Regions from separate parts of the Enterocloster sp. genome, predicted to be linked through region 2. Evidence: predicted binding sites of a transcription regulator. Region 2 holds the regulator's gene; each other region holds the start of a gene.
The links. Region 2 encodes Rex, which represses fermentation and respiration genes when NADH is low (regulators of the CRP and FNR family bind a similar motif). Its sites were predicted from a motif close to ATTGTTAANTANTTAACAAT; they were not measured.

Region 1: a site for Rex is predicted at 8,455-8,474, ahead of ACZM6M_RS14160 (NADH-quinone oxidoreductase subunit NuoE family protein). Genes of this name have one in related genera too.
Region 3: a site for Rex is predicted at 4,306-4,325, ahead of fucO (lactaldehyde reductase). Genes of this name have one in related genera too.

The regions. Positions count from the first base shown of each region.
Region 1 covers NZ_DBMACH010000015.1:64,245-74,769, reverse strand. The annotation lists gene ftsH (ATP-dependent zinc metalloprotease FtsH) at 1-481, opposite strand, end outside; gene ACZM6M_RS14210 (amino acid ABC transporter ATP-binding protein) at 665-1,414, opposite strand; gene ACZM6M_RS14205 (amino acid ABC transporter permease) at 1,404-2,096, opposite strand; gene ACZM6M_RS14200 (basic amino acid ABC transporter substrate-binding protein) at 2,278-3,120, opposite strand; gene ACZM6M_RS14195 (bifunctional 5,10-methylenetetrahydrofolate dehydrogenase/5,10-methenyltetrahydrofolate cyclohydrolase) at 3,258-4,103, opposite strand; gene ACZM6M_RS14190 (cyclodeaminase/cyclohydrolase family protein) at 4,140-4,769, opposite strand; gene ACZM6M_RS14185 (PHP domain-containing protein) at 5,006-5,728, opposite strand; gene ACZM6M_RS14180 (hypothetical protein) at 5,725-6,057, opposite strand; gene ACZM6M_RS14175 ([Fe-Fe] hydrogenase large subunit C-terminal domain-containing protein) at 6,054-7,451, opposite strand; gene ACZM6M_RS14170 (ATP-binding protein) at 7,464-7,886, opposite strand; gene ACZM6M_RS14165 (DRTGG domain-containing protein) at 7,941-8,288, opposite strand; gene ACZM6M_RS14160 (NADH-quinone oxidoreductase subunit NuoE family protein) at 8,509-9,003, shown strand; gene ACZM6M_RS14155 (ATP-binding protein) at 9,007-9,564, shown strand; gene ACZM6M_RS14150 ((2Fe-2S) ferredoxin domain-containing protein) at 9,600-9,977, shown strand; gene nuoF (NADH-quinone oxidoreductase subunit NuoF) at 9,992-10,525, shown strand, end outside.
Region 2 covers NZ_DBMACH010000010.1:68,425-78,949, reverse strand. The annotation lists gene alr (alanine racemase) at 1-39, opposite strand, end outside; gene ACZM6M_RS11865 (NAD(P)H-hydrate dehydratase) at 36-1,622, opposite strand; gene acpS (holo-ACP synthase) at 1,624-2,007, opposite strand; gene ACZM6M_RS11855 (redox-sensing transcriptional repressor Rex) at 2,009-2,674, opposite strand; gene abc-f (ribosomal protection-like ABC-F family protein) at 2,850-4,829, shown strand; gene ACZM6M_RS11845 (hypothetical protein) at 4,826-5,056, shown strand; gene ACZM6M_RS11840 (hypothetical protein) at 5,362-6,180, opposite strand; gene ACZM6M_RS11835 (DUF7768 domain-containing protein) at 6,416-6,760, shown strand; partial or broken gene ACZM6M_RS11830 (DNA cytosine methyltransferase) at 6,753-6,890, shown strand; partial or broken gene ACZM6M_RS11825 (group II intron reverse transcriptase/maturase) at 6,886-7,359, opposite strand; gene ACZM6M_RS11820 (M14 family metallopeptidase) at 7,863-8,795, opposite strand; gene ACZM6M_RS11815 (ABC transporter ATP-binding protein) at 8,792-9,586, opposite strand; gene ACZM6M_RS11810 (ABC transporter ATP-binding protein) at 9,570-10,409, opposite strand; gene opp1C (nickel/cobalt ABC transporter permease) at 10,406-10,525, opposite strand, start outside.
Region 3 covers NZ_DBMACH010000016.1:339-10,863, forward strand. The annotation lists partial or broken gene ACZM6M_RS14230 (efflux RND transporter permease subunit) at 1-1,356, shown strand, start outside; gene ACZM6M_RS14235 (hypothetical protein) at 1,346-3,571, shown strand; gene ACZM6M_RS14240 (TetR/AcrR family transcriptional regulator C-terminal domain-containing protein) at 3,654-4,217, shown strand; gene fucO (lactaldehyde reductase) at 4,364-5,512, shown strand; gene ACZM6M_RS14250 (Na/Pi cotransporter family protein) at 5,827-7,497, shown strand; gene ACZM6M_RS14255 (trimeric intracellular cation channel family protein) at 7,605-8,261, opposite strand; gene asnA (aspartate--ammonia ligase) at 8,282-9,289, opposite strand; gene ACZM6M_RS14265 (DUF3006 domain-containing protein) at 9,362-9,592, opposite strand; partial or broken gene ACZM6M_RS14270 (ComEC/Rec2 family competence protein) at 9,641-10,390, opposite strand.

The DNA.
Region 1 (10,525 bases), on a different contig from region 2:
TGCCAAAGGTCATGGCGTTTCCGCCGCCCATGCGCTTTGCCATCATCCGCGCCATAATCTGTCCGATGACTACAAACATCAGGATTGGGAAAATCCATGTCATCAGAAAATTAACCAGGGGGGATTCCTTGTGCGGGATCTGTTTGGTATAAACCTCCACCCCTGCCGCTGAAAGCTTGGCCTCCAGTTCATCTTCCGTAACCATATTTCCTGTCTTGTAGGTTATGGCAGACCACTGGGGTCTGGCTCCCTCCTCCGGCTTTAACGAATAAACAATCTCTGTATTGTCACTGCTTACATATGCCTCTTTGATATTTCCCGCATCCAGCTGAGCCGTAAACTCACTGAACGGCACCTCCATGGAGCGTTCCATCATAGACGGGAATACAAGTGCATTTAAAACCATCACGACCAGAAGGACGATGATGTAATAATAGAGAAACGGCTTTTTATTTCCGTCATCGCTGTTTTTTATACCCATACAGTTTCTTCCTTTCCCAGACCGGCTGCGCATATTTTACCACCGCCGCTGTATATAGCTAAGATAATACCAATTTTACCTTTTATCAATAGACTTTATCAAATATTCTCATAATTTATTGGAATTTAATCAAAAAATCCCGCAGCTGGCACATACAGCGCCGAAGCCGCAGGATTCCCTGTTTTATAATACCTTGCTTAAAAAACTCTTTAAACGCTCATTTTTAGGATTTGTGAAAAATTCCTCAGGAGCTGCCTCCTCCATAATATAACCGCCGTCCATAAACAGAACGCGGGTAGCTACCTCTCTGGCAAAGCCCATCTCATGGGTAACGACCACCATCGTCATCTTCTCTTCTGCCAGATCGCGCATAACGTTTAATACTTCTCCTACCATCTCCGGATCAAGGGCTGAGGTAGGCTCATCAAAGAGCATCACATCCGGCTTCATGCAGAGAGCTCTCACAATAGCGATTCGCTGCTTCTGTCCTCCGGAAAGCTGGCTGGGATAAGCATGGGCACGGTCTGCCAGCCCCACGCGCTCTAACAGCCGCATGGCCTCTTTTTCTGCCTCCTCCTGGCTGATTCCCTGAAGCTTTACAGGGCCGATGGTAAGATTTTTCATAATGTCCATATGAGGGAACAGATTAAACTGCTGGAATACCATTCCCATCTTCTGGCGATGCTTATCAATGTTTGTCTTTGGATCTGTGATATCGGTTCCCTCAAAGAAAATATGGCCTCTGGTGGGCTCCTCCAGACGGTTTAAGCACCGAAGGAAAGTACTCTTTCCGGATCCGGAAGGTCCGATCACGAAAACCACATCGCCTTTATTGATATCTACACTGATATCCTTTAATACATCTACGGCTCCAAAGCTTTTCCCAAGACCCTGAACATGGATCAGCGCTTCTTCTTTCTTATTACCGCTCATTCTGACGCAGCCTCCTTTCCAGAATCTGGATCAGTTTTGTAAAGATCAATACAATCGTAAGATATACCAGCGCCACTGCGATCAAGGGCATAAATGCGCTGTAGGTCCTGCTTCGTATAATATCGCCGCCCTTGGTAAGATCCTGAATGGCAATATAACCCGAAACAGAGGTTTCCTTTAAAAGAGAAATAAACTCATTACACAGGGTAGGAAGCACAACCTTAAATGCCTGAGGCATAATGATGTAGCGCATGGTCTGAAAATAGTTAAAGCCAAGGCTTCGTCCTGCTTCCATCTGTCCCGGATCGATCGACATGATACCGCTTCGGAAGATTTCAGCTACATAAGCGCCGGAATTGATTCCAAAAGCCATAATCGCCACGATCACCTTGTCGATGCGTGCGCTGCCGAATACAACAAAATAGATGATCAGCAGCTGTACTACAACCGGCGTTCCGCGGATTACGGTCAGATAAATCTGACAGATCACATTGAGGAATTTAAGTTTTCCCGTTTTATCATGAGTGGAGCGGATCATTCCCACAATAAAGCCCAGCACAATACCCATAAGGCAGGCAAAGCAGGTGATGATCAGAGTTGTCTGCAGACCATCTGTAATATAACGCCACCGATCCTCAGATATAAAATTTAAATAAAATGCATTTGTAAAATTTTCCCACATTCCACTTTTCCCTTTCTTTTATGAATGTGTAAGCCAGAACAGTTCCTTCGTTCCGGAATCTGTCTCACCTCTGCTTGCTGCTCTGTGACGGGACGCAGGCAGACAGCCGCCCGCAGCAGATTTCAGACAGGCTCCGGAAAAGACCCGGCCCGCACCTGGCGGACCGGATATTGGCTGATTCTTATTCTGCTGTGATGTATTTTGCTACGATCTCATCCAGAGTCCCCTCGGACTCTAACTCAGAAAGTGCGCCGTTGATCTTGTCAAGGAGTTCTGTATTTCCCTTCTTAACAGCAATCGCATATTCCTCCTCTGTAAAGGCCTCATCTAACATCTTGATGCCCTCAGTCTCAGCTACGAACGTCTTTGCCGGCTCGCCATCGATCACAACTGCATCGATCTTGCCCTGGCTTAATGCCTGAACAGCCTCAAAACCCTTGTTGTAACGCTCTACGGTCGTTCCCTCTGCCTCCAGATCGGAAACATAGATATCGCCGGTGGTTCCCAGCTGAACGCCTACTACAACACCCTTTAAGTCATCCGGGCCTGCAATCGCGCTGTCTTCTTTTACGATGATCATCTGGGATGCCTTTGCGTAAGTATCAGAAAAATCTACAGACACTTTTCTGTCCTCAGTTACGGTCATGCCAGCCAGACCCATATCGGCCTTTCCGGAAGTAATTTCAGGAATAACGGAATCAAATGCTACATCCTCGATCTCTAACTCCATGCCCATCTTATCTGCAATGGCTTTTGCAATCTCTACGTCAATGCCAACGATCTCGCCGCCGTCATGGTACTCATAAGGCGGGAACTCTGCGTTGGTTGCCATTACCAGAACACCGCCTGCTGCTTCGGTCTCTTCCTTAGCCGCTGTGGTCTCTTCTGCCTTTGGGTCCTCTGCCTTGGTATCCTCTGCTTTTGCCTCTGTCTTAGCTGCTGTGGTCTCTGCAGCAGAACCGCCGCAGGCAGTTAATGATGCTGCCATTAAAGCTGCTGTAAATGCAAGTACATATTTTTTCATAATGCTCTCTCCTCTTTCTGCTTTGCTTAATCATGCATATGTATGCATAAATATAAATTCAGTAACGTTTTATATTATAGACACTTTTTTCATTTTCGCAAGAGGTAATTTTTGATTCACCTCATTTTGTCCGGTTTTTACTGTAAAACATTGCTTCGGGCCGCCTGAATCAGATGCTTTGCCAGTACTGCAGTGGTTACAGCTCCTACGCCTCCCGGCACTGGTGTAAGGAGAAGGTTCCGGCTCTCCATGGATGCCTGATCCACATCACCGCAGAGTTTTCCGTTTTCGTCCACATTAATGCCCACATCAATCACCACCGCGCCATCTGATACCCAGCTTTCTTCCACCATTCCCGCCTTTCCTGCCGCAGCTACTAAGATCTCAGCCTGCCGGCAGATTTCAGGAAGCTCTTTGGTGCGCGTATGGCAGATCGTCACGGTAGCGTTTTCCTTAAGGAGCAGCATGGACAGCGGTTTTCCTATTACCATGCTCCGTCCGATCACTGCCGCACGCTTTCCTTCTATAGAAATGTTATTTGCTTTCAGTATCTCGATCACCGCCTCTGCAGTACAGGGTGCAAAGCCGGAAGGATCTCCTGAAAACACCTTTGCAATGTTTACCGGTGAAATACCATCCAGATCCTTTCCAGGATCGATCATGGCTTCAATCTCCTTCTCCTTTATCTGCTCCGGAAGCGGGCGCAGAAGCAAAATGCCCGTAACATCCGGATCCTTATTGATCTTCTGAAAGGCTTCTTTAAACTCTTCGTCTGAAATATCCTTCGGAAATACAAAGGTCTGCACCCTCAGCCCAAAGGCTTCCATCTTTTTTACAGCACTTCTTTCATAGGACATATCGTCCGGTTTTTCTCCTACCCGGATAATGGCAAGCTTGGGAACCGATCCCTGAAGCTGTTTTATTTCCTCCGCAGCCCACTCTCTGATGGCAGCAGAAACAGGAGCGCCCTTTAACAATTCCATTTTCATTTCCTCCTCATGTTTAATGGTTCTGTGTCATCAGCCCTGAAGCTGCTTTACTATTTTTTCATAGATCCGATCCGCAGCGTCTGTCCCTTCTTTTGTAAGACGCTTCGCTTCACGGTTCAGTTCTTCTGCCCTTTTACGATCCTTCATGGAACGGGTATTGATATACACGTTCATCACAGCCCCTAAAATGGCAGTACGGGCAAACTGAACGCCTACGCCCACATCACTGACCGCCATAACGCTTCCCTTCTCTGCCAGTTCCTTTAAAATCCCCAGCATTTCTGCTGCCTTTTCCATGATTTCCAGAGGAACATAGCTGGCCTGTACAAGCCGTTCCTCCATTACCTTTTCCTTATATGCCTTTTCTTCCTCCGTTGATGAGGGGAGGCGGTAACATTCTGCCAGAGGGGCAAACACCTCTGCATCCTTATCTGCCAGCATCAGAAATTCCTGCTGAAGACGTTTCAGCTCTCTTTCATAGTTCAGCATATCCTGCTCTGCCTGCGCATACCTCTTCTTTCCCAGGGTCAGGTGTACCACCATCTGTCCCAGGCTGTCTCCCAGTGCGCCTGCAAGAGCAGAGGCTCCTCCGCCGCCCGGTACGGGGGCTTTGGATGATAATAATTCCAGATAATCTTTAATCTGTGCTTCTGCTGTCATGATCATATGCATCCTTTCTACTGTACTTTAATACCTTAATCCTGTCCCCCATCATACCACGACCTGCCTCTGTGCCACAAGGACTTTTATACTTGAGTTTCCGCATTTTGCAGTGCGCTCTGGCATCTGGTGTTCAGGACGACTTTGAAGGCCATAAGAAAACCGGAGCCCTGAACACCAGACGCCGGAGTGCGGTGTAAAGTGTGGAAACTCAAGCTTTTATAAAAGAGATTTCCTTAAAAAAGCCCTCTGCGCAGTGTATCCACAACAGCCTTGGCAGACCGCTCTGCAGCCGGCAGCGTGAATCCCCGTTCGTTGATATGCTCCAGATAATGTGCGTCTGAATTACTGATGATGCGGCAGTGCTCCAGATAAGGGTGTTCCCGTTTCAGAGAATGAAGCTTCTTCATATCCTTCAGTTCCACAGTCTGAAAGGAGCTGTCCGGAGGAATAAAGCCCAGATTGGCAATGAGGCTGTTGGAATTTTTATCAATATGGGCCGGAAACATGACACCCCCGTAGGAAGCCGCCTTTTCCCACAACCCCTCAAAAGACAAATTAACGGCATTGATAAGCAGACAGGATTCTTCCCCGTAGACAGAATCATTTTCATCATAAATCTGCTGTTTTCCAAAAATTTCCGGGCGATTTTTTACCTTAATGAGACGGCTGTACACAAAGCGGTCAAATTCCATCGCCTGATAAAGCTCCGGAAACAGACAGACTGCGTGGACTTCCTCTGAAGTTGTCAGTTCCATCCCCGGAATCCCGATGATCCCGTATTCCTTCGCCGCAGCCAGGAACGCAGGGCAGTTTTTACAGCTGTTGTGGTCTGTGAGAGCCACTGCATCCAGCCCTTTTAACGCTGCCATTCCCGCAATATTGGCCGGCGTCATATCATCATCCCCACAGGGCGATAAGCAGGAATGGATATGAAGATCATATGCCAGCTCTGTCATTTTAACAGCTCCTTTACAGCCAGGGCCGTCTCAAATACCGGTTCCTCTGTCCGCAGCACCGTGATCCCCTGAAGAGCAGCCTTCTTCACAGCAGCCTCATCCAGCATGGCGCCCTCTGCCAGAATCACACAGGCCGCATCCGCAAGAGCTGCCACTGCCAGCGTATTTAAGTTTCCCATTACCGTAACCCAGGCACAGCCTGCCGGAGCCCGTCCCATGGCAATGCTTAAAAGATCGCAGCAAAAGGGCTTTGTGATGCTCCGGTCTGTATCGTCCCCTATATTAATCTCCTGAAAAACATTTTTATCAATCAGTTCCTGTACGGTCATTCTTCCTCCCCCTCTTCCCGGCTGTCCAGAGAAGACATCTCATCCGAAATCCGCCGTATGCACTCTTTTAATGTATTTAAGGTATCCTGGCTGCTTTTATCCTTGCTGTGAAGATCGTCTGCCAGTATGGCTACCTCCTCAGAAAGCCTGTGGAGATTTTCTCTCAGATAATACACGCAGTCGGTCTCACTGGCCTCTCCCCGGACAATGTCCTCCGCCAGGGCCTTACAGGTAGGAGCTCCGCAGGAACCGCAGTCCAGTCCCGGAAATTTCTTCACAAGCCGCTCCGCCTGATTTAAACGCAGAAAGCTTTCCATCATATTATTTCCCAGATTAAATACGGGTTCAAACTGGATCTGCGTTGTCCATTTTACCGCATCCAGCTCACCATCCTCCATATGGTTTCTGGCAACAGGCATATATTTGCGCAGGCGCTTTAGCTTCACCTCTGCCACATAGGGATTTTCCACCGTAAGCACACCGCCCACACAGCCTCCGTTGCAGGCGTTCAGCTCCACAAATTTCAGATTGGTAAACTTCTGATCTTCCATATCCTCTAACACACGGATCACATTTTCAATACCGTCCGCTGCCAGATAATTTTCCGTAAACAGCCCGCTGGCTTCCCCGCCGCTGTGCCCCCAGCTGATGCCGATTTTTCCGGAAGTTCCAATAGCTGGATAATCCTCTCCCGCTACCGACTTCATGGCTGCTAACAGTCTGGGATACACATCCTTGATAGCAAGCACCTTGTCCACCTGGCTCTTTTCCGTACCAAGAGGCGCTCTCACATAGGTTACCTTGGAGGGGCAGGGAGAAATAAACATAATTCCTATCTTCTCTCTGGGAAGCCCCGTTTTCTCCATGGCCCTTCTGGCCGCCAGAATAGCCGCTACCTCTACCGGGGGATTTAAAGGAAGCAGGTGAGGAATCAGGGATGGAAAACGCACCCGGATCAGCCGCACCACAGAAGGACAGGCGGTACTGATCAAAGGAAGCTGTTCCTCATGATCGGATATGTACTGTCTGGTGGCTTCACTGACCAGCTCTGCCGCCGCGCTGACCTCGAATACATCATCAAAGCCCATACGAAGAAGGGCCTTTAACACAATATTAGAGTCATCCAGATTGTTGAACTGGCTGTACAGAGACGGCGCCGGAAGCGCCACCGTATATTCGTACTGATTCATCGTATCCAGCTTATCGTAGGTTGCGTGTTTTGCATGATGAGGGCAGACGCGGATGCACTCTCCGCAGTCTATGCAGAACTTTTTATTGATGCTTGCCTTTCCCCCTCGGACGCGGATGGCCTCTGTAGGACAGCGCTTAATGCAGTTAATGCAGCCTTTGCACAAAGAAGGGTCAAGCCGCACGGAATGATAGAATTTATCCATTCCTCCACCCCCTCAGATATATACTGTCATGGTGATCTTTGTTCCCTCTCCGATCCGGGTATCGATCTCCATCTGGTCTGAATATTTTTTCATATTGGGAAGCCCCATCCCCGCTCCAAAGCCCAGAGAACGGATCTCATCCGGAGCCGTGGAATATCCGGCCTGCATCGCCAGCTCCACATCCTTAATCCCCGGCCCTTTGTCATCCAGGATCATATCGATCTTTTCCGGAGTAATCTCTACTGTAATCTCCCCTCCGTCTGCATGGATTACCATATTGATCTCCCCCTCATACATGGCGATGGCCACCTTCCGGATGGCCTCCGGATTCACCCCCATCTGCTTGAGCTTGCGCTTTACATCGCTGCTGGCTTCCCCTGCCCGTGTAAAATCCTCTCCGGATATGGGATATTTTAAAATAATTGCTTCTTCCATAGAAAATCTTTCCTTCCTGAATTTCCATATATCGTCGTATCAGCGCAGCACTCTCTAGATTGCCCCGCTGTTAAGCCCTGCCTGATAAAGCATTCCGCAGGAAGAAAACATCCTGTGTCCGGTGGCAAGAACCACAAGATTCCTCTCCCTTGCCATCTCAAGCATACTTTCATCCGGCTTTTTTCCTCTCACAAATATAATGCACACAATATCAAGCATCTCTGCTGTACGGATCACCTGGGGATTGCACAATCCTGTCAGCAGTACGGAATGATCCTTTGAAAATGCCAGCACATCGCTCATCATATCAGAGCCGCAGGCAGACCTTACCTCCCTGTCCAGATGCTCCTCTCCGGCCAGCACCCTGGCGCCTAATACCTCTCTTACATCTCTCACTGTCATACGCGTTCTCTCCTACCTGTTTGGTTCTGTGTTTCCGGCTACTGTCAGCATATCATTTATCCCCAATTCTTTCAATAAATATGTCTCTGTTTTTGCACATTTTATCCGCAATTCCACACAAAGTTTTTGACACATTTTCCCAGAAATGTAGATTTTTTTGACTATATGTGTTAGAATATTAACACATTGCATAATTTACAACGACGAGGAGGTAAAAACGATGGCGTGCAAAAAACAGACGGTTCCCTTTCGAGGAACACCTGAGCAGGAGGCCGCGCTGAAAGCGGTAATTGCTGATCTTAAAAGCCAGCCGGGCGCTCTGATGCCGGTGATGCAGAAGGCTCAGGAAATTTATGGATATCTTCCCATTGAAGTGCAGACCATCATCTCAGACGAGATGGAGGTTCCGTTAGAAAAGGTTTACGGCGTAGCGACCTTTTATGCACAGTTTGCCTTACAGCCCAAGGGACAGTATAAAATTTCTGTCTGTCTGGGAACAGCCTGCTATGTGAAGGGTTCCGGGGAAATCTTTCACAAGCTGGAGGAAATTTTAGGGATTACCAACGGTGAGTGTACACCGGACGGCAAATTCTCACTGGATTCCTGCCGCTGTGTAGGCGCCTGCGGACTGGCTCCTGTTATGATGATCAACGGAGAAGTTTACGGCCGTCTTACCCCCGACGACATTCCGGGCATTTTAGCCAAGTATAACTAGCCTATGATGCCGGAAATTTCCTTAAATATACTGGATGTAGCAGAAAATTCCACACGGGCAGGCGCCTCTCTTGTGACTATAAACGTCACAGCAGATACAGACGCCGACCGTCTGACCATACAGATCGGGGATAATGGCTGCGGCATGAGCGAAGAACAGCTTTCCCATGTAACAGACCCCTTTTACACCACCCGCACAACGCGGAAGGTAGGACTGGGCGTTCCTTTTTTTAAAATGGCTGCCGAAAGCGCCGGAGGGAGCTTTTCCATCCATTCCCAGATTGAAAAAGGCACAGAGGTGACTGCCGAATTTGGCTTATCCCACATTGACCGTATGCCTCTGGGGGATATAAACAGCACCATCCACAACCTGATCGTGTACCATCCGGACACGGATTTTTGCTATACATATACATACAACGGAGCTTCCTTTACCCTTGATACCAGGCAGATGAAGGAGATCCTTGGCGGTATTCCATTAAATACGCCGGAAGTATCCGCCTATATTTTGGAATTTCTGAATGAAAATCAGAAGGAAACCGACGGCGGCGCATCGCTGTGACCGCTGCCCCTTAGACAGAAGGAGGTTTATAACCCATGAAAACTCTTGCTGAATTACAGGCCATCCGCGAACGGATGCAGAGCCAGGTAAACCTGCGCGCGGAAGACCATAACCATACCCGCGTAGTAGTAGGCATGGCCACCTGCGGAATCGCCGCAGGTGCCAGACCTGTTCTCAATACCTTTGCCCAGGAGATCCAGTCCAGAGGCCTTACAGACCGCATCAGCGTAACTCAGACCGGCTGCATCGGGCTGTGCCAGTATGAACCCATTGTTGAGATCATGGAACCCGGCAAGGACAAAATTACATATGTAAAAATGAACCCTGACAAGGCCTTAGAGGTGATCGAGCGCCATCTGGTCGGCGGACACCCGGTTGAGAAATATACCATGGGCGCTGCAGGATTAAAATAAAGGAGGGACTATCTATGTATCGTTCACATGTGCTTGTCTGCGGCGGTACCGGATGTACCTCTTCCGGAAGCCCCCAGATCATGGATACATTAAAAAATGAATTAAAACGCCAGGGACTGGAGGAGGAAGTAGCGGTTGTAGAAACCGGCTGCCACGGCCTCTGTGCCCTGGGCCCGATTATGATCGTTTACCCGGATGCTACCTTTTATTCAATGGTACAGCCCGGAGACATCCCTGAGATCGTATCCGAACATCTCTTAAAGGGTCGTGTAGTAACCCGTCTTCTCTATCAGGAGACCGTAAGCCCCACTGGAGGCATCAAGGCCTTAAGCGACACAGACTTTTATAAGAAGCAGCACCGTATCGCCCTTCGCAACTGCGGTGTTATTGACCCTGAAAATATCGAAGAATACATCGGAACCGGCGGCTATCAGGCTCTGGGAAAGGTTCTTACGGAAATGACCCCGGAGGATGTGATCCAGACCCTTTTAGACGCAGGCCTGAGAGGCCGCGGAGGCGCAGGCTTCCCCACCGGCTTAAAATGGAAG
Region 2 (10,525 bases):
CAGATTTACCGTTGCATATACTCTGCTGTAAGGTCTCATTTTGTTTTGATTTCCTCCTTCTGCCGATCCATAAAGGCCCCGGCTGCCTCAGCAATCTCTGATGCAAGCAGGCTGTGAAGCTTATTTCCGGCTGCACGCTCTCCTGCCAGCCCATGAATATAAACGCCCAAAGCGGCTGCTTCCTCTTCCTCCATTCCCAGGGCCATCAGCCCGGCCAGGATGCCGGTAAGCACATCTCCGGATCCGGCCTTTGCCATAGCGCTGCTTCCGCTGGTATTGATATATAAAGTCCCCTCTTTTCCTGCGGTCACGGCTGCCGCATCTTTAAGAACGCAGGTAATCCCGTAGTGGGATGCATAGGAAAATGCCGCAGCCGGAAGATCGGCCTGAATTTCACTGATTTTCTGGCTTGTAAGCCGCGCCATTTCCCCCAAATGGGGAGTGATCACAATATTTTCCGTATAGTAGGAGGTCAGATAGGGGTGAGATGCAATGGTATTTAAGCCGTCCGCATCAATGATCACAGGCACAAAGGCGCTTGTAAGGATATCCTCTACCAGATATTCCACATAAGGCTCGCTTCCAAGACCAGGGCCTAAAACCACCACATCTGCCCAGTTCATCTCAGCCTCGATCCGTTCCTTAAAATCCTCTCTCCCGCCTAAAAGCTCTTCCGGACGATAAGAAGAAATAATGGCTTCCGGAAGAAGGGTCTGTAAAACCGTCCTGTTTTCTTCCACGGTCAGGATTTTTACAAGTCCCGCTCCGGCCCTGTAGGCTCCAAGAGCGCTAAGATAAGCTGCTCCGCTCATGTTTTTAGAGCCTGCTGCGATCAGCACGCGGCCAAAGGTCCCTTTATTTGAATAGGCTTTCCGCTCCGGTACCCGGTTTAAATCGCTTTCCTCGCAGGCATACGCCATAGAGATCGGATCCTCCTCTTCCGGCTCTGCCCTTAAGGCCTCCTCAGGAAAACCGATGTCTGCAACCGTAACATTTCCCGCATAGTCCCTTCCCGGATATACGGCAGTTCCAATCTTCTCCCAGCCAAAGGCTACGGTTTCATCTGCTTTCAGAGCAATCCCCATCACCGCTCCCGTACCGGAATGGATCCCGGAAGGAATATCGACAGCAATGCACCATGGCTTTGTTTTTCCATTCCCTTTAAGAATCTCTGCTGCAAGCTCCATACAGGCTCTGTATTCTCCCTGGATTTCCCGGCTTAATCCCACACCGAAAAGGCCGTCGAAAAGAATCCCGCAGTTTTCTGCTTCCTCTTTCATAAGTTCCCATTTTTTTACAGGTATCCCCAGCTTCCTGGCAATGGAAAGCTGGAGCTTTAATTCTTCTGTCGCCTTTTCCTCTGAACTGGCCAGAAAAATAACTGCAGGAAGTCCTTTTAAATAAACCATCCGGGCTGCCGCCGCTGCATCCGCTCCATTATTTCCCACACCGCACAGCGCCCAGACCGGACTGTGTGCGGCAAATGCTCGGGCTGCCTTTAATGCGCAGTCTGCGACCGCCAAAGCTGCCCGCTCCATTAAAACCAGGGAAGGAATCCCGACCTCATGGATGGTGTAATGATCCACTGCTTTCATCTTTCTACCTGTCAGAAGGGTTCTCATATCATGTTCTCCTCTCTGCGGACGTTTCCTTTTCGCCCACTGCAAATGCCATGGCAAAATCCTCTGTATTGGAGATAGACACATGGATCTGTGTCAGCCCCATTTCCTCAGATCGCTTTTTAGCGCCGCCGTAAAGATTGACATAGGGTTTTCCAAGCTCATCCCGAAGCACCTCGATATCTCCGGGCATAAATCCCCGGAACCCGGTGCCGAACATCTTTGCCACGGCCTCCTTCACAGCAAAAGAGCCGGCCAGCTTAGAGGCAGACCCCTTCGCTTGCCGGCTTTCCGTCTCCGTAAATGTGCGAGCGACAAAATGAGGCCTCCTGCAGGCCTTTTCCATGCGCTTTATTTCGATCAGATCGGTTCCAACTCCCAGTATCATCCTACTTGCTTCCTGTGCGTTCGTTTTTTTCATCCCGGTCCAGCATACTGCATACCCGGTAGGACAGCCGCATCAGACTTTCAGACAGATGCACATTTTCCACAACTACATCCTCCGGTACAACAAGATCCGTATGGGCGAAATTCCAGATTGCCTTGATTCCTGCTGCTACCAGACGATCCGCAATCTCGGGAGCCTTTGTCTTTGGTATGGTAAGAGCCGCGATCTGGATCTCATTCTCTTTTATAAAGCTTTCCAGATCGTCCACGGACCGGATTTCAATCCCGCGGATCACCAGACCGATCAGCTTGGGATTGATATCAAACATCCCTTTGATCACAAAACCTCTCCGTTCAAAATTTGTATAATTGGCGATTGCCTGTCCCAGATTTCCGGCTCCGATGATGATCAGATTGTGCTGCTGGTCGATTCCCAGAATCTTTGCAATTTCCGAGTACAGATATTTTACATTATAGCCATAGCCCTGCTGTCCGAAGCCGCCGAAATTATTCAGATCCTGGCGGATCTGAGAAGCTGTAACCTTCATGCGGTTGCTCAGTTCATTGGAAGAGATACGCTCCACTTCTTCTTCAATCAGCTCCCCCAGATAGCGGTAATAGCGGGGCAGTCTCGAAATAACCGCTTTCGATATTTCCTTGCGTTCCATCCTGTGCCACCCTCTCCTTATATGATTCAATCTAATGCTTTCTATTATAATCGGGCGTTAAAAAAATGTCAAATCACTTTCAGGATGTTCTTGAAAAAAATATGTTCCTATATTATACTGATTGGTGCATATTATGCAAAAAACATAGAATTTATGCTAAAAAAGGAGTTTTGAAATGATCCTGTCATGCAGCAACATCAGCCGGTCCTTTGGAGATAACCATATCCTCAAACGGGTCTCATTTCATATAGAGGAACATGAAAAAGCCGCTGTCGTAGGGATTAACGGCGCGGGAAAATCCACTCTTTTAAAGATCATCATCGGTGATCTGGCACCAGATGAGGGAAGTGTAACCTGGGCCAAGGGCGCTTCCATCGGATATCTGGCCCAGCATCAGGATCTGGAGGGCGCTGAGACCATTTATGACGCTCTTTTAGAGGTAAAGCGGCCTATCCTTGAAATGGAGGAGCGTCTGCGAAACCTTGAACAGTCCATGAAATCTGCCTCCGGTGAAGAACTGGAGGCTATGCTTTCCGAATACAGCCGCTTAAACCACGCGTTCGAGCTGGAAAACGGCTACGCCTGCCGCAGTGAAATTACGGGGGTATTAAAGGGTCTGGGATTTTCAGAGGATGAATTTTCAAAGCCCATCCAGGCGCTCTCCGGCGGCCAGAAAACCCGTGTATCCTTAGGCAAGCTCCTCTTAACCAAACCCGATATCCTTCTTCTGGACGAGCCTACCAACCATCTGGATATGGAGTCCATTGCATGGCTGGAAACCTATTTAAAGGGCTATTCAGGAAGCGTGATCATCGTGGCCCACGACCGGTATTTCCTGGACCGTGTGGTTACAAAGGTCATCGAGCTGGACAATGGCACCGCCACTGTGTTTTCCGGCAATTACTCCGCCTACAGCGATAAAAAAGCCATGCTCAGAGACGCACAGATCCGTGCTTACTTAAATCAGCAGCAGGAAATCCGCCATCAGGAAGCGGTCATTGCCAAATTAAAATCATTTAACCGTGAAAAATCCATCCGAAGGGCAGAAAGCCGGGAAAAGATGCTGGATAAAATCGAGCGTCTGGAAAAGCCAGTGGAAATCAACGATTCCATGGATATCCGTCTGGAACCGGACGTAGTCAGCGGAAATGATGTACTCACCGTCACAGACTTAAGCAAGTCCTTTGATACTCAGACATTATTTACACATGGCAGCTTTGAAATCAAACGTGGGGAACGGATTGCGGTTATCGGAAATAACGGTACCGGAAAGACCACGCTTCTTAAGATCATAAACGGCCTGATCCCTGCTGATGCCGGAGAAATCCGCCTGGGCGCCAAGGTTCATATCGGCTACTACGATCAGGAGCATCAGGTCCTCCACATGGATAAAACCCTGTTTCAGGAAATCCAGGATACCTATCCCAATATGAACAACACTCAGATCCGCAATACCCTTGCTTCTTTCCTCTTTACCGGTGATGATGTGTTTAAGCTGATCAAGGATTTAAGCGGCGGCGAACGGGGTCGCGTTTCACTTGCAAAGCTTATGCTTTCTGACGCCAATTTCCTGCTCCTTGACGAGCCCACCAACCATCTGGACATTACCTCAAAGGAGATTCTGGAAAGTGCATTAAACCGATATACAGGAACGGTGCTTTACGTGTCCCATGACCGCTATTTCATCAACCGCACCGCTACCCGGATTCTGGATCTGACCGGACAGTCCTTTGTAAATTATATTGGCAATTATGATTATTATCTGGAGAAAAAGGAGGATGTGGAGGCTGCATTTTTTGCAGGACGAGGCTCTGAGGCTCCAAAATCAGCTTTAGGCCGTCCGGCTGATGCCGGAACGGGAGCTTCTTCCGGTACCGCTGCCTCCTCTTCTGCTTCAGATACAGGGGCCAAGCTTGACTGGAAAGCTCAGAAGGAAGAGCAGGCCAGGATCCGCAAACGTCAGAATGAACTTAAAAAGACCGAAGACGCCATCCACCAGTTAGAAACAAGAGACAGCGAGATCAATGAGCTGCTGGCGTTGGAAGAAGTCTATACCGATGTGTCCAGACTGATGGAGCTGAACAAAGAAAAGGATTCCATCAGTGAAAAACTGGAAAAACTTTACGAATTATGGGAGGCGCTGGCAGAGGAATGAAATTAAAACGTATTCTGGCTCTTCTTGGAGTCCTTCTCCTTGCAGGGCTTGTTCTCCTGTTTTTTATTCTGGCTCTTACCGGGGCTTCCAAAAATACACTGATGGCTGTGGCTTTTTCGATCCTCTTCTTTTCCGTCCTGTTTTATGCTATGGCGCTGATGGCAAGGGTGTTAAAGCATGGAGACGATCCAGGTCAGGAAGAGGATGAACAAAAAAAAACATTGTAGGTTATTGATAAAGCGGGAACCTCCCGGGAGTATGTCTTCATAGGCTGCGGTCATGAAAATGACCGCAGTTTCCTTTTTTACGATAGGATCTGAATTTCTGCTGTCAACCTCTGCAGTTCATTCCGTGTAAATCTTACTAATTTTTTCTCTATGAAATCCCCTTAATGGCTGCTTCCCCATCGGATGAATACCATCTTCTGTTTCACAGACAGGGTATTGTCCTGCCAGCTGCTCTAAATATTTCTTTCATTTTTTCAGAAGGCTGCCGTAATATTCTTCCTGTGTCAACTATACATCCCACACATTTACTGGATTTCTTTTTTATTTTCATTATCGGTTTTTTCTCCCATTCCCGGTTTATTGTCCATTTCTCCGGGTCTTTTACCATTCTCCGCCGGTTCCCTTTCCATGGGCGCCCTCCCGCCTGTGGGAACTTCGCCGTTCTCAGGCCCCCTACCGCCTTTAGGTATCTCACTGCCAACGGGAGCCTTTCCGTTTTCAGGAATATCGGTGCCGTAAACAAGACTGTCCATAGTAATCGTTTTCTCCTCCGTACCGGCTGTTAATGAATAGCTTTCTCCCTGTCTGATATCCGGGCTGCTAATGAGGACAGATGAATATTCTTTTTCTGCTTTCCAGGATAAAAGCTCTGTGCCGTCACTGTTTTTCAGGGCGATCTGCGTTCCGGCTTCCTGCGGATTCAAAGTAACCATTATTATCCCCTGGGTAGAAGATGGATCAAAGTTTTGTGCCATACCGGATGCGCCTGATGAAGCAAAAATTCCTCCTGTGACCACTGCTTTTCCATTATAATCCAATGAACTAATCCCATCTCCTGACGCGTTGATTCTCAGGCTGCCGCCTGAAATTGAAATATAGGCTCCTTCCATAGATACAAACGGATCTTTTCCTTTTTCCATACTGCTTCCGTCTCTGCCTCCGGCAGCATTCACACCGTCGTCAGATGCTGTAATATCGATCTGTCCTCCTGTAATATCGATCGTCAAACCTTCTATTCCTTCGCAGCTTTCTGAAATCTTAATACTGCCTCCGGAAATGGCAGCTCCGTCATCTGCATGGATTCCATCATCTCTGGAAGACAGAGTGTAATCTCCTCCGGTGATAAAAACATATAAAATGTTATTCCCCGTCGCCAGTTATCCCTTAGCATAGCCGGGAAAATCCGTCAAGGGTGCCATACGGCACCCTTGACGGATTTTTCCCGGTTATGCTTTTACACAGTCAAGCGACGGGGATATAAATTCTCCAGAGCCGTCCCCCTTTCCGGGGAAAGGGGCGGAGGGGAAAGGCGAACCTTGCTGATACCCATTCTATATAAGAAGAAACGGAGGTTATTCAATGAAACGACCCTTAGCATATCTGACTGCCGCATGGAGCGGACAACCGGAAATCGACATGGAACTGGCGGCGGGCTACTGCCGCCTTGCTTATGAGGCGGGATTTTCTCCCATCTGTCCGCTGATCTACCTTCCGCTGTTTTTAGACGACAGCGTACCCGAGGAACACAAAGCCGGGATTGACATGGCCCGGGATATGCTCCGCCGTTCCCATACGCTGATTGTCTGCGGGGAAACAGTGGATGAAGATGTGAAAAACGATATTGCAGTTGCCGGAAGGCTTGGCATTGCGGCAACGACTTTAGAGGGCGTCCTGGCAGTAAAAGGACATGGCAGAAATGCCTGACATTAAGCTGGGAAGTCTGTTTGACGGGATCGGGGTCTTTCCCCTTGCTGCCTCCCGGTGCGGAATCCGCTCGGTGTGGGCCAGCGAGATTGAGAAAGCCCCGATTTCCATTACCAAACGGCACTTGCCTCTTTTGCACTTCTGTTCGGACGATAGCCATAGCTACCCTCTGCAAACAGTGGTTCATAGATTGGCACTAACTGTTGGGTTATTGCCTGTTGAAGTGTACGGTCTAGCACTGTTGGTATGCCAAGCTTTCGCACACCACCATCTGATTTGGGAATCTCAACTCGTCTTACTGGAGACGGAGTATACTTTCCACGATAAATGCGGTCGGTTATCTCTCGTTGATGTTCCTTTAAATATGGAAGAGCCTCCTCAATGGTCATGCCAGCAATTCCTGGCGCTCCCTTGTTTGCCTTAACTCTCTTATACGCTCTGTTAAAGTTGTCTTTATACAGTATCGCTTCCAAAAGTCTCGGCTGTGCACTGTCTCTTTCTTTCCATATCCGATTGAATGACCTAGACGCTTTCACATACCCTTCATGTTCCGCATTATCTCTTTGCGAACGGCCATTGTTTTCAATATTTTCTGCCATAGACGGTCATTCCTCCTTTCTCGGTCATACTCAAGACTCCTACTGATTCGGTCCTTCACCTCTCGGCTACTATGACCTCTGCTGACTTCTGTGCGTTCAGCATTGCTTTATGTAATGGTTACCTCTTTCAAGGCGTGCCGCACAGACCTCCCTAGGTACCACACGTTTCTTCCTCTCCATCCATCTGCCTCATCTATCATGCATGATTCCGTGTAGTTATTGGGCTTCGACTTGGATGGCAGCCTTACCCTCATGCATGACCTCATATGAGATTTCTGTTCATCAGACCAGAGATTTGCCCGTGAGTTAGTATGTCCCTCACATCCAGCTTCCTTCAGATCCCACCTCACGATGGACACCCTTGCCTTCGGCTATATCCTTCCCACTACCGGGCGGATTCGGGACTTTAACCCGTTAGAAACGTGCGCCGCTAGGCGCACCATCCATAAAACAGGGTGTGCAGATATAAAAACTGCACACCCGATCGCAACATCCTTCTGCACTTATATCTTCCCATATGCAGCCAATGCCTCGCCAGCCCTTACTCCCAACGCTGTCGTATGATACAAGACAACTCCATCGAATTTTGCACAAAGCTCCGTTCGTTTCCCATCCGCATAAGCTTCAAAAACCCCAAACTTTTCTCCACAGCATACCCGCTTCCCCGCTGTAATAGAGGGATACCAAAAACCGTCAGAGACTGCCTCCTCATAAACGGCTTCTTTTATATCTGCCTGCGATGTTTTTTCATATGAACCCTGTTTTATCCCAAGAAATGCCATAATGCGGTGCATATCCTCCATACACCGCTCCACTTCATTCTCCGACCACAGACCGCCTGAACCCCGTTCGATCAAAAGAGACGGAATCCCCTTCTGTACGGCCCAGCTGTATAATCCATTTTTCGCCTGAGAGCTTACCCTGTAAGGTACGGATAATACTTTGGCTGCCTGTAATGCTTTATCATTAACCGCCTTCTCTCCCTTTGTGGGATAAAAAACAAGAGGAATCAAATCTTCATTGCTGTCTCCGCTGTGAAGATCAATCAGAAAATCTGCACAGGGATATATATATTCTTCCATGGTATAAGCAATCCGTTCAGAAATCGTTCCATTCGATTTTCCAGGGAAAACCCTGTTTAAATTTTTTTCATCCTCCGGAACCACCTGCTTTCTGCCGTCAAAAAATCCGCATCTGTTTACGAGAGGGATCAATATCACGTTTCCCGCCAATTCCATGGGGTCAAGAAACTCAGCCATTCGCTTCGCTGCTTCTATCCCCACATACTCGCAGCCGTGAACTCCTGCCGTTATGACCAGAGTTTTCCCCTGATTTTTTCCACAGATACAAATTCCCTCCATTGCCTCCGCCTGTAAGACGGGAATTTTTATATGTTTCTTTTCCCCCGCCTGTATCTCGTATCCGCAAACGATCATGATGCCTCCTCTGTGTCAAAAACGATAATAGATTCTAAAAGCTTTCTGGCATAGATATCCTTTGCTTCGCTTAGCTGCTTTACCGGAAGATACTCTGTCACCCTTCCCTGGTACAAAAACAGCACATCATCACAAAGATAGGTTATAGATGTAAGATCATGGGTAATGAAAATATAGGTCAATCCAAGCTTTTCCTTTAAATCAAGCAAAAGATCCATGATCTGAACCTGGGTATGGGCATCTAGTGAGGAAATCGCCTCATCAAATAAGATCAACTCCGGATTACACGCAACCGCCCGGGCAATGCAGATCCGCTGAAGCTGGCCTCCTGACAGTTCATGGGGAAACCGACCGGCAAAGTCATAGGACAGGCCTACCAGCTCAAGCAGCCGGCGGATCTCCTTTTCCTGATTCAGCTTTTTCCTCTCTCGTCTTTGACGGACAAAGAGGCCTTCCTTCAAAATATCCGCCACTCTGAAACGGGGATTGGCTGAGGTTGTATAGTCCTGAAAAACAATACTTAACCGATCCTGCAGATTCTTACGTCCCTGTTTTGAACCGTATACGGAAACTCCATTGAGGAATACGGTTCCCGAATCCGGTTTTAAAAGTCCGCATAACACCCTGCCCATAGTAGATTTTCCACTTCCGGATTCTCCCAGAATCCCCAGGCAGGTTCCTTTTTTCACCTCCGCTGATACATCAAATAAAACCTGCTGTTTTGTATGTCCAAACAGCTTGTCCTGGCATTCCCTGCGGAAGCTGACGCATATCTTATCCAGCTTGAGCATGACTGCACTCTCCTCCTTCCAGCGCCTGTCTGTATTTTCTCATAACATCCGTCCGTTTTTCAATCAACAGCCTTGTATACGGATCTGCCGCATGGTGGATAATGTGATGGAAATCCCCCTGATCCACTACTGTTCCCTGGTTCAGAACCACAATTTTATCTGCTATCTGCGAAACAGCATTAAGGTCGTGAGAAATAAAGATCATCGCGGTCTTATGCTTTTGTTTAATGACTGCAAATTCATTTAAAATATCAAACTGTGTAATAGCATCGATTGCAGTGGTAGGCTCATCTGCAATCAGCAGAGACGGCTCCATGGACATGGCAATTCCAATCATAATACGCTGCAGCATTCCGCCGGAAAGCTGGTGTGGATATTTTTCCAGTGCCTCCTCTGGATTTCGGATCTGCATTTTATCTAACATTTCAATGGATCTCTCTTTTATTTCTCCGGCATCCCATTTTTGATGAGCTGCAAATGTTTCTGCAATCTGGTTTCCGATACGGTACAGAGGATCGAAACAGGTCATGGGATTTTGCAGTACGATTCCAACCTGCCCGCCTCTCAGCCTGCGCAGCTGCTCTGCATTTTTCCCAACCAGCTCATCTCCCTGAAATTTCGCGCTTCCGGAAACAACAAAATTCTTATCAAGAAGCCCCATGGCTGCCTTAATTGACATGGATTTTCCGCTTCCTGATTCCCCCAAAATTCCCAGGCACTCCCCCTGCTTTACCGAAAAAGAGACGTCTTTCACTAAATCCGTATTCCTTTTTTTGCCTCGCAGGGATACCTGAAGATGATTCAATTCAAATACTGGTGTCACTTTGCCACCTCCTTTGGATCAAGAACGTCCCGCATCGCATCTCCCAGCAGATTAAAGCAGCACACAAGGGCAACGATTGCAATTCCTGGCGCAAGCATCTGAGTTGGGTTGCTGGT
Region 3 (10,525 bases), on a different contig from region 2:
AAAGAGGCCATGACAAATGCCATTGACGCTGCCATCAACTCTATTTTTGCCAGCAGCCTTACTACCGTAGTAGGCTTTCTGGCTCTCGTATCCATGAAGTTCAGCATTGGTTTTGATATGGGACTGGTGCTTGCAAAGGGGATTGTATTCAGTCTTCTTACTGTGGTATTTTTTATGCCGGCCATGATCTTGAAGTTTGCAGACTGGAATGAAAAGACGGCTCACCGTCCCTTTCTTCCGGCGTTTAACCGTTTAAGCCGGGGAATTTACCGGTTTCGCTATGCGGCCTTGATCATTATGGCTCTTTTGGTGCCTCCGGCTTATGTGGCCCAGGGGATGAATGATTATCTTTACGGAAACAGTGCAGTGGGTGCCAGTGAGGGAACAAGGGTTTATGAGGATGAGAAGGAGATAGCAGCCATTTTCGGGCGGAGCAATATGCTCTTGGTGATGTATCCAAACACCTCCATGGTGACGGAAAAAGCACTGTCCGGGGAGCTTGAGGATCTTCCCTATGTAAAAAGCGTCACTTCCATGGCCAATACGCTTCCGGAGGGTATCCCTGAGGAATTTCTTCCATATTCTCTTACCAGTGAGCTTCACAGGGGAGATAAAGGCAGGATGCTGGTGTACATCCGTACAAAGACAGAGAGCAGGGAAGCATTTCAGGATACAGGGAAGATTGAAGAAATTGTAAAGAAATATTATCCGGAGGATTCTTTTGTGCTGGGAGAAACTCCCTCTACTATGGATATTAAAACCTTTATTACAGCCGATAATACACGCGTAAATATCCTGTCCCTGCTGGGCGTATTTTTAGTCGTCATGTTCAGTTTCCGTTCTCTTTTGGTGCCGGTGATCGTTATGATCCCCATTGAGGCGGCTATTTTCCTGAATATGGCAATGCCGTATCTGGCCGGAGATACCATGGTATATATGGGATATATCATTGTGAGCAGTATTCAGCTGGGAGCCACTGTGGATTATTCTATCCTGCTGACGAACAGCTATATGGCATGCCGAAAAGAGATGGAGAAGAAAAAAGCCTGCATTCAGGCAGTGAAAATGTCGTGTACTTCCATTTTTACCTCAGGAACTATTATGATTCTGGCCGGTTATATTATTCATTTTATATCGAATACGGCTGCCATCGGAGATCTGGGGCATCTGATCGGCCGTGGAGCTCTTTTCAGTGTGATCCTGGTGCTGACAGTGCTTCCGTCCCTTCTTGTTCTCTTTGATTCGATCATTACAAGAAAAGAATGGGAACGGATACGAAAGAAGTTTATGGGAAAGCGGCGTTCTTTGACAGACAGCAAAATGGAAGGAATGGAGGCGAAGAGCAATGAAAAGTAGAAAAAGACAGATGATGGCAGCTGTTCTTGCAGCTGTGGTTACAGCCGGAAATGCGCCCCTGTCCTATGGCGCTGCGGCTGCAGTGGAAACGGATGAGACCATGTATGTGAATCTGGATGTTTACGGAAAGGCTCAAAAGGTAAATGTAGTAAAGAGCTGCAGTTTAAACGGCGTCACAGATTTTACAGATTATGGAAATTATCTGGCGGTGGAAAATATGTCAACTCAGGATGAACCGCAGCTGGGAGAGGGGGAAGTGGTCTGGAAGCTTCCGCCGGATCGCAGGGAACGCTTTTACTATAAATGTACGCTGGATCAGGAGCAGACAGCGCTTCCGTGGAATTTTGATGTGTCCTATAAGCTCAACGGGGTTCCCACAGACGGGGAAAAGCTGGCCGGAGCTTCCGGGCTGGTGGAAATTCACATAAAGGCTGAGCCTAATGAACAGGCAGATCTGTATTACCGTAATAATATGCTTTTGCTGGTGGCAGTTCCCGTGGACATGTCCAAGTGCTTCAGCGTGGAAGCAGAGGGATCTCAGACCCAGAATATGGGGGAGCTTACAGCGGTTGTATTTACAGCTCTTCCGGGGGAAGAGGGGGATTATACGGTGCGCATCGGTTCGGATTCCTTTGAGACAACGGGAGTCATCATGGCAATGACGCCGGGAACGGTGGAGGATCTGGAGCATATTAAGGATTTAAAAGAGGCAAAGGATACCTGGCAGGATGCGGGAGATGAACTGTATGATAGCTTAGAGCAGATGGCTCAGTCCATAGAGGATATGAGGGGCGGAGTTGATCAGATGCAGTCCGGCCTGAATGCAGCAGAGAATGCAAGGCAGAAATGGAGCAGCTCAAAGGACGCCATACTGGCAGGAAACGATCGGTCACTGGAATCCCTCAGGGCTATGTCCGGCCAGCTGGAAACCCTGGTGCCTCATCTGCAGACGGCAAAGGAAGAGGCAGAGATCGTACATAAAAGTATGGGCGACATTGTGGGAACACTGGGAGAGATGCAGGAGCCTCTGGGAAAGCTGTATACAAGACTGAGAAATATTAAGAGCAGTACGGCTTCGATGGGAGAACAGCTGCCGGATCTGAGAGACGATCTGGGTTATCTGATAGAAACGAACGCATCTTTTCAGGTGCAGACCACAGAGGCTTTGGAGGCTCTGGGACAGCTGATTGGGGAGCTGGAGGAATATGATGATGAGGCCTTGGAAATAGAAGTGCCAGAGATTGAAATTCCAGAGGCTCAGGGAGAGGAAGAGTTAGAGGAACCGGAAGCTTCGGAACCGGAGGGCTCAGAGAAACCAGAGGAGTCGGAGGAGCAGGAGAAGCCGGAGGGCTCAGAAGAACCGGAGGCACCGGACGCTTCGGAACCAGAGAAAGACGAAAACTTGGAAATCAATGAGCCTGAGAACGAGAATACCGGCAGCCAGACCATCAGCCGTGCGGTTGTTCCAAAGGCACAGATTGAAAAACGAGAGGTGCCTTTTGTGGCTTCTTCAGGCTCCCAGCTGCAGCAGCTGATGCAGATGCTCAGAAAAATCGACAAAGACAGCCGGAAATTTACCCAGACAGCAGGAAACTTGATGGAGGATATTTCCGATTCTGCCCAGTACAGTGCGGATCTGGTGGACAATATGGACTTTCTTATTGAGGATCTTACGGCGCTCCATGATTCGTTGGATACATACTATCCGGATCTTCAGAGCGCATTGGACGATCTGAGTGCACTTACGGAAAGAACCACGGAGGCTTTAAACAGCACTACAGATACCCTGACACTGGTTCAGAATACGCTTAAAGCCTCCAGCGACGAGATGGATGTGGCAGCAAAAGACAGCCTTATGGCAAGTATGGAGCTTTTAAATAAAAGTCTGAATGTGCTTGACAGTACAGCCGGGATCCGTCGGGCCGGCCGTACCATGAAGGATGTGATCGACAGCCAGCTTGATAAATTCGATACGGAAAACAGATTCCTGTTTATGGATCCGGACGCGGAAAAGGTATCCTTTACATCTTCTAAAAATCCGGAACCCAGAACCCTGCAGGTTGTGCTCCGCACAGATGAGATCAGTTTGGAGAATGAGGAACACAAGACGCTGGACGCAGAAACAGAGGAGCCGGAGGTAAGTCCTCTGAAACGGATGTGGAACGTACTGGTAAAAATGTGGCGTTCTCTGGTGGACATCTTTAAAAACAGATAGAAAAGCAGCTGATTTTCTGGTATGCTTAAGAAAGAGCAGGCGGTACTCTCTTTGCACAGCAGTGCCGGAAAGGATGAGCTTCATGGAACTTACAAAACAGGAGAAAACAAAATACCGGCTGGCAGCTTCGGTGAAGGAGTGTATGAAGACTGCTTCGGTAGATAAGATAACCGTAAAAAATATTGTGGAAGGCTGCGGCCTTACCCGCCAGACATTTTACCGGAATTTTCTGGATAAATACGACTTAATTAACTGGTATTTTGACAAGCTGGTTCTTCAGTCCTTTGAGCAGATCGGCATGGGGCATACTGTGGGAGAAAGCCTGACACAGAAGTTTGCGTTTATCCGTGCAGAAAAGGTCTTCTTTACGGAAGCATTTCGAAGCGATGACCGCAATTCCGTAAAGGAACATGATTTTGAGCTGATCCTTCAGTTTTACAGGGATCTGATCAACCGCAGAACCAGCCGTCCTTTAAGTGAAGAAATACAGTTCCTTCTTGAGATGTACTGCCGTGGTTCCGTCTATATGACTGTAAAATGGGTTTTAGGGGGCATGAAGGACTCGCCTGAGGAAATGGCTAAAAAGCTGGTAGAAGCCCTGCCCCCCAAGCTTGCCAGAGTATTTGACGAATTGCAGCTTTTGTAACATCTGCATAAACCATTTTGTGATAATTCACAAAAAAGACATAGAAAGTGACAGACTACCCTGTTTGTCACTTTTATTTTTTTTAGGCGCTGTTATAATATTAACAAACAGGGAAGATCCTGAGAAAGAAAAGGAGAAGAGGAACCATGGCAAACAGAATTGTATTAAATGAAACTTCTTATCACGGTGCAGGTGCAATTGCAGAGATTGCAAATGAAGCAAAGGCAAGAGCCTTTAAGAAAGCATTCGTATGCTCGGATCCTGATTTGATCCGTTTTAACGTGACAAAAAAAGTGACAGATGTTCTGGATGAAGCAGGCCTGTCCTATGAGATTTACTCCAATATAAAGCCGAATCCTACGATTGAAAATGTACAGACCGGCGTAGCCGCTTTTAAGGCATCCGGCGCTGATTATCTGATCGCCATCGGCGGAGGATCCTCCATGGATACGGCCAAGGCCATTGGAATCATCATTGCAAATCCTGAGTTTGAGGACGTAAGAAGCTTAGAGGGTGTTGCTCCTACCAAGAACCCGTCTGTTCCGATCATTGCAGTTCCCACTACAGCAGGAACCGCAGCAGAGGTTACGATCAACTATGTCATTACAGATGTGGAGAAAAAGCGCAAATTCGTATGCGTAGATACACATGATATCCCTGTAGTAGCAGTAATTGACCCGGATATGATGGCTTCCATGCCAAAGGGTCTGACTGCATCTACCGGTATGGACGCTTTAACCCACGCCATTGAGGGATACACAACAAAGGGGGCATGGGAGATGACCGATATGTTCCACTTAAAGGCAATCGAGCTGATCTCAAAATATTTAAGAGGCGCCTGCGAAAATACAAAGGAAGGCCGCGAGGGTATGGCTCTGGGCCAGTACATCGCCGGAATGGGCTTTTCCAATGTAGGACTTGGTATTGTCCACTCTATGGCGCATGCTCTGGGCGCTGTATATGATACACCTCACGGCGTTGCAAATGCCATCCTTCTGCCGACTGTTATGGAGTATAACGCCCCCTGTACGGGAACCAAGTACAGGGACATCGCTATTGCCATGGGCGTAGAAGGAGCAGAGAACATGAGCCAGGAGGAATACCGGAAGGCTGCCGTAGAGGCTGTAAAGAAGCTGTCTGCAGATGTAGGTATTCCCGCTGACTTAAAGGAAATCGTTAAGCCTGAGGATGTAGATTTCCTGGCGCAGTCTGCAATGGATGATGCCTGCCGTCCCGGCAATCCAAAGGATCCGACCTTTGAGGATATCAAGGCGCTGTATCAGTCACTGATGTAACGATCATATCACAGAAAGGGGCTCTGGTTTTCAGAAGGAAACCGGAGCCTTTTTACATATAATTTACACAGACTTTACATTACCTCAGGGAAACTATATTGACTAGAAATGAAATATCCCGTATAATGAGAATACGTAAACAAAAGGTAAAGAAAATGTAAAAAAAAGGGAAAAGAGGACAGAGACATGGTGGAGCGTATCTGCTGCGGTATACAGGCTATGTCTTATATTTTGTGCCTGTTTTGATGGATAAATGGATATTATCCGAAAAACGATATCAAATGTCTCTGAATCTGAACCAAAAAGGAGAAATCATGGGATTTGAATTGCTTTTAGGACTTTTAGGCGGCCTGGCACTGTTCCTTTACGGAATGCAGATGATGAGTACCAATCTGGAAGCGGCAGCCGGAAACAAGATGAAGCAGATCTTGGAGCGTCTGACCTCCAACCGTTTTCTGGGCGTTTTAGTGGGAGCTGTGATCACGGCGCTGATCCAGTCCTCATCCGCTACCACGGTTATGGTAGTGGGCTTTGTTAACTCCGGTCTGATGACTTTAAATCAGGCTGTATGGGTTATCATGGGCGCCAATATCGGTACGACCATCACAGGTCAGCTGATCGCTCTGGATGTTGGAGCTCTGGCTCCTCTGATCGCCTTTGTCGGAGTAGCCATCCTTGTATTTGTAAAGAATAAGAAGATCCAGCATATTGCCGGTATTGTTGCAGGCATCGGCGTACTCTTTATTGGTATGGATATGATGAGCTCTGCAATGTCTCCTTTAAGAGAAGAACCGCAGTTTGTGGAAATGATGACGAAATTCAGCAATCCGCTTCTGGGCATTCTGGTAGGCGCGGGCTTCACGGCGCTGATCCAGTCCTCCTCCGCGTCTGTCGGTATCTTACAGGCTCTGGCCATGAGCGGCGTCATTGATCTGCACAGCGCGGTATTCGTTCTGTTCGGACAGAACATCGGTACCTGTATTACGGCAGTTCTGGCTTCCATTGGAACGACCCGCAACGCAAAGCGCGCTACAGCGATCCATCTGCTGTTTAACCTGATCGGTACAGTGGTATTTGTTGTATTAAGCCTTGTAACTCCATTTACAGATGTGATGATCAGCCTGGCTCCGGGAAATCCCATGGCGCAGATTGCAAATGTCCATACGGTATTCAATCTGGGAACGTCCCTGCTTTTGCTTCCCTTCGGCAGTGTGCTGGTTAAGATCGTAGAGCGGATTCTTCCTGATACCGAGGTTAAGGTTATGGACGAAGATCACTGGCTTCAGGGACTTATGGTTTCTAAGCATCACCTTGGAGTATCCACCATTGCCATCAGCCAGATCCATGAAGAAATCCGTGATATGTTGTCTGCGGCTTCTAAAAACGTAGACGCCAGCTTCCTGGCAGTAGAGCAGGGACCCGGCGAAGACGGGATCGGAGAGATTGAAAACAGAGAAGAGGAGATTGATCTTGCAAATGTCCGTCTTTCCAAAAAGATATCCCGTGTTCTTGTTTTGGACCAGACGCCAAAGGATATTGAAACACTGAATAAGATGTATTCTATTCTGGGAAATATTGAGCGTATCGGCGATCACGCCATGAACCTGGCTGAGTATGCCCAGACCATTTTAGAAAAGGATCTGTCCTTTTCCGAGTATGCCCAGAGCGAGTTTTCCGTTATGGCGGACAGTTGCTCCAAGGGAATGAAGCTTCTGGAGCAGGCGGCTGCAGGAGAGAAGAAGTTTGAATTGGCGAAGGTACAGGAAATCGAACAGAAGATTGATGATATTACCCGTAAATTCCGCCAGAATCAGATTGACCGCATGAGAGCGGGAAGCTGTAATGTTGAGGCGTCGATTCTTTATTCTGAGATGCTTACAGATTATGAGCGTATCGGCGATCATATGTTAAATATTGCAGAGGCTTATGATGTGATCAACAAAAATGACGAAGGGATTTCCGACACACAGCCGGCCAATGCCTGAAATGTAAATACTGAAATATAAAAATGCGTTTCCCGTGGGAGGAGTTTCTTCCTGAGGGAAACGCATTTTTGATTGATGCATTTGACAGATATGCGTTTTTAATGCATCTATCCGATCTCATCTGTTGTAGCCTTGGGGAGATCCCAGCAGTAGCGGGTAGCTAACAGGCGGATCAGAACCACCAGGAATGCAGCTGCTACCATGGAGATACTTTCTCCCAGGAAGTCGGACAGATATACATAAAACAGAGCCCCGGCTAAAGATGCGCAGGCATACACATGCTTTTTCAGGATATAGGGCGTCTGTCCGGCCATGATATCTCTGAGAACGCCGCCGCCTACTCCGGTAAGAACTCCCAGAAAGATAGACAGGAAACGATAATCGCCATAGCCTGCCATCATGGCAGTGTCGATGCCTGTGACCGTAAAGGCAGCCAGCCCGACGGCGTCAAAAATATTCATGATCCGTTCGTAGATTACAATGTAAGGGCCGGTAAGAATATGCTGGTTAAAACGGATGATAAGAAAAAGAACCAGCACGGTAACAAAGGCCATGATCACATAGATCGGGTTGATGAACAGGCTGGGAGGCACCCTTCCAAGAAGAATGTCTCTGAGCATACCGCCGCCGACGGCGGTTGTTTCCCCCAGGATGATCACTCCCAGAAGATCCAGACGCTTTCGGATCGCAGTCATAGCACCGGAGGAGGCAAAGGCAATAGTGCCGATAGCCTCAATGAGAAAGAAAAGAGAAATAGTTTCCATGGCGGCGCCCTCGTTTCTCTTTACAGAAGATAGATCTTATGCTGGCTGCATACAGCCCGCATATCAGCAGGCCAGATACTGGCCTGTACTTCTCCGATGTGGGCACGGTCAAGCAGAAGCATACACAGACGGGACTGTCCGATACCGCCTCCGATGGTGTAGGGAAGTTCTCCGTTTAACAGCATCCTGTGGTAAGGAAGGTTCATGCGGTCTTCGCAGCCGGCTTTTTTTAACTGCTCTTTAAGAGAAGCTTCATCCACGCGGATGCCCATGCTGGAGATTTCCAGGGCACAGTTTAAGGTATCAAACCAGAACAGGATATCGCCGTTTAATTTCCAGTCATCATAGTCCGGTGCGCGTCCGTCATGGGGCTTTCCATCTGCCAGCTTATCGCCGATCTGCATTAAGAATACGCAGCCATGCTCTTTGGTGATCAGGTTTTCTCTCTCCTTTGGCGTTTTGTCGGGATACATCTGTGCCAGCTCGCCTGTAGTAATAAAAAAGATGTCATCCGGAAGCTCTTTTACGGCCTGGGGATACTTGTACCAGACCTCATGCTGCATATGCTTGATGATCTTGAAGATTTCCCGTACCGTAGCCATCAGGGTTTCCATGGTGCGCTCTTCTTTGGTGATCACCTTTTCCCAGTCCCACTGGTCTACATAGCAGGAGTGGAGATTATCCAGCTCTTCATCCCTGCGGATGGCGTTCATATTGGTATAGAGACCTTCTCCCGGCTGAAAGCCGTATTCCTTTAAGGCAATGCGCTTCCATTTGGCCAGTGAATGGACAACCTCCAGAGTTTCACCGGGAAGGCCGGCCATATCAAACTGGACCGGACGCTCTACGCCGTTTAAGTTGTCGTTTAAACCGCTGCTTTGTTCTACAAACAAGGGAGCGGAGATACGCTCCAGATGAAGCTCACGCCCCATTTCCTTCTGAAAGGTATCGCGTATGTACTTGATGGCATCCTGTGTTTCACGGATCGTAAGCCTGGGGTCATATTTCTTGGGTAATATCAGTTCCATTGATCCATCCTCCATAAAAAAGCTCTGTATGCTGTGGGATACAGGCGTGATAAAATTACTCCTATGGTATCATTAAAGGAAAAAAGGTGCAAGAGAAAAAAGATTTTTCATTTTTTGCCGGATGCGTTTTCTTCGTTCACTGGTTTCGTCCGGGTCAGTTTTGAAAACTCCGTTTTCTTCCCGGAGGACATCTCCCTCCTTTACGCCCTGAGGCAGACAGGACAGCGGGAGAGTAAAGACAGAGCGGTCCTCTCTCTGGCATACAGCTGTGGTTTCTTCGATTCGGTCAACAATGCAGATCATAAAATATCCCTCCTATAGCGTTTCTATAATGTTTTATTTTTTGGTATAAGTCCAGGTAAGTCCTTCCGGAGAACTGGATGCGATGATGGTACCCTTTTCATCCGTACGCAGTACCTGAATGCGGTGTTCAGCGTATTTTTTTAAGGTTTCCTCATGGGGATGGCCGTAGGAATTGCCCTTGCCGCAGGAAATCACGGCCCAGGATGGAGATACAGCTTCTAAAAATTCAGGGCTGCTGGAGGTGCGGCTGCCATGATGGCCTGATTTTAATACATCAGCCGAAAGATTCAGGCCGCTGCGTGCCATATCTTCCTCAGCCTCTGTTTCCGCATCGCCGCACATGACAAAGGAATGATTTCCATCTGTGAGGCGGATGCCCACAGACCAGTCATTCAGCTCATCTGCGTAATCGCCCACAGGACCTAAGACGGTAAACTGGGACTGTCCCAGATCATAGGTATCACCGGGAACGGGCTTTGTGATCTTAAGCCCCTGGCCGGCCACTGCATCCAGAACATCTTCAAAGGTTGCAGTCGTATGTTCAACCGGCGGCATAATAACGGTTTTGGCCGGAAATGTTTCCAGTACGTCGTCCAGCCCGCCGATATGATCCGAGTGGGGATGGGTACCGATCACATAGTCCAGAGAGGTGACGCCCTGCTCTTTCAGGTAGTTTACAACCGTATCGCCCTGATCATTTTCCCCTGCATCGACCAGCATAAAATGAGTTCCGTCCTGGATCAGGATGCTGTCTCCCTGGCCCACATCAATAAAATGTACATTTAAGGTGCCGCTGCTGCTTTGTATTTCAGGGTTCGTCTTATCATTTAACTGCCCTTTTACCGCTTCCTTTGCATAATCCCAGGCAGCCGAAACTGCCTGATCGGCTGCGGATTCAAGGTATTTGGAGGCTTCCTCCTTTGAGCAGCCGCC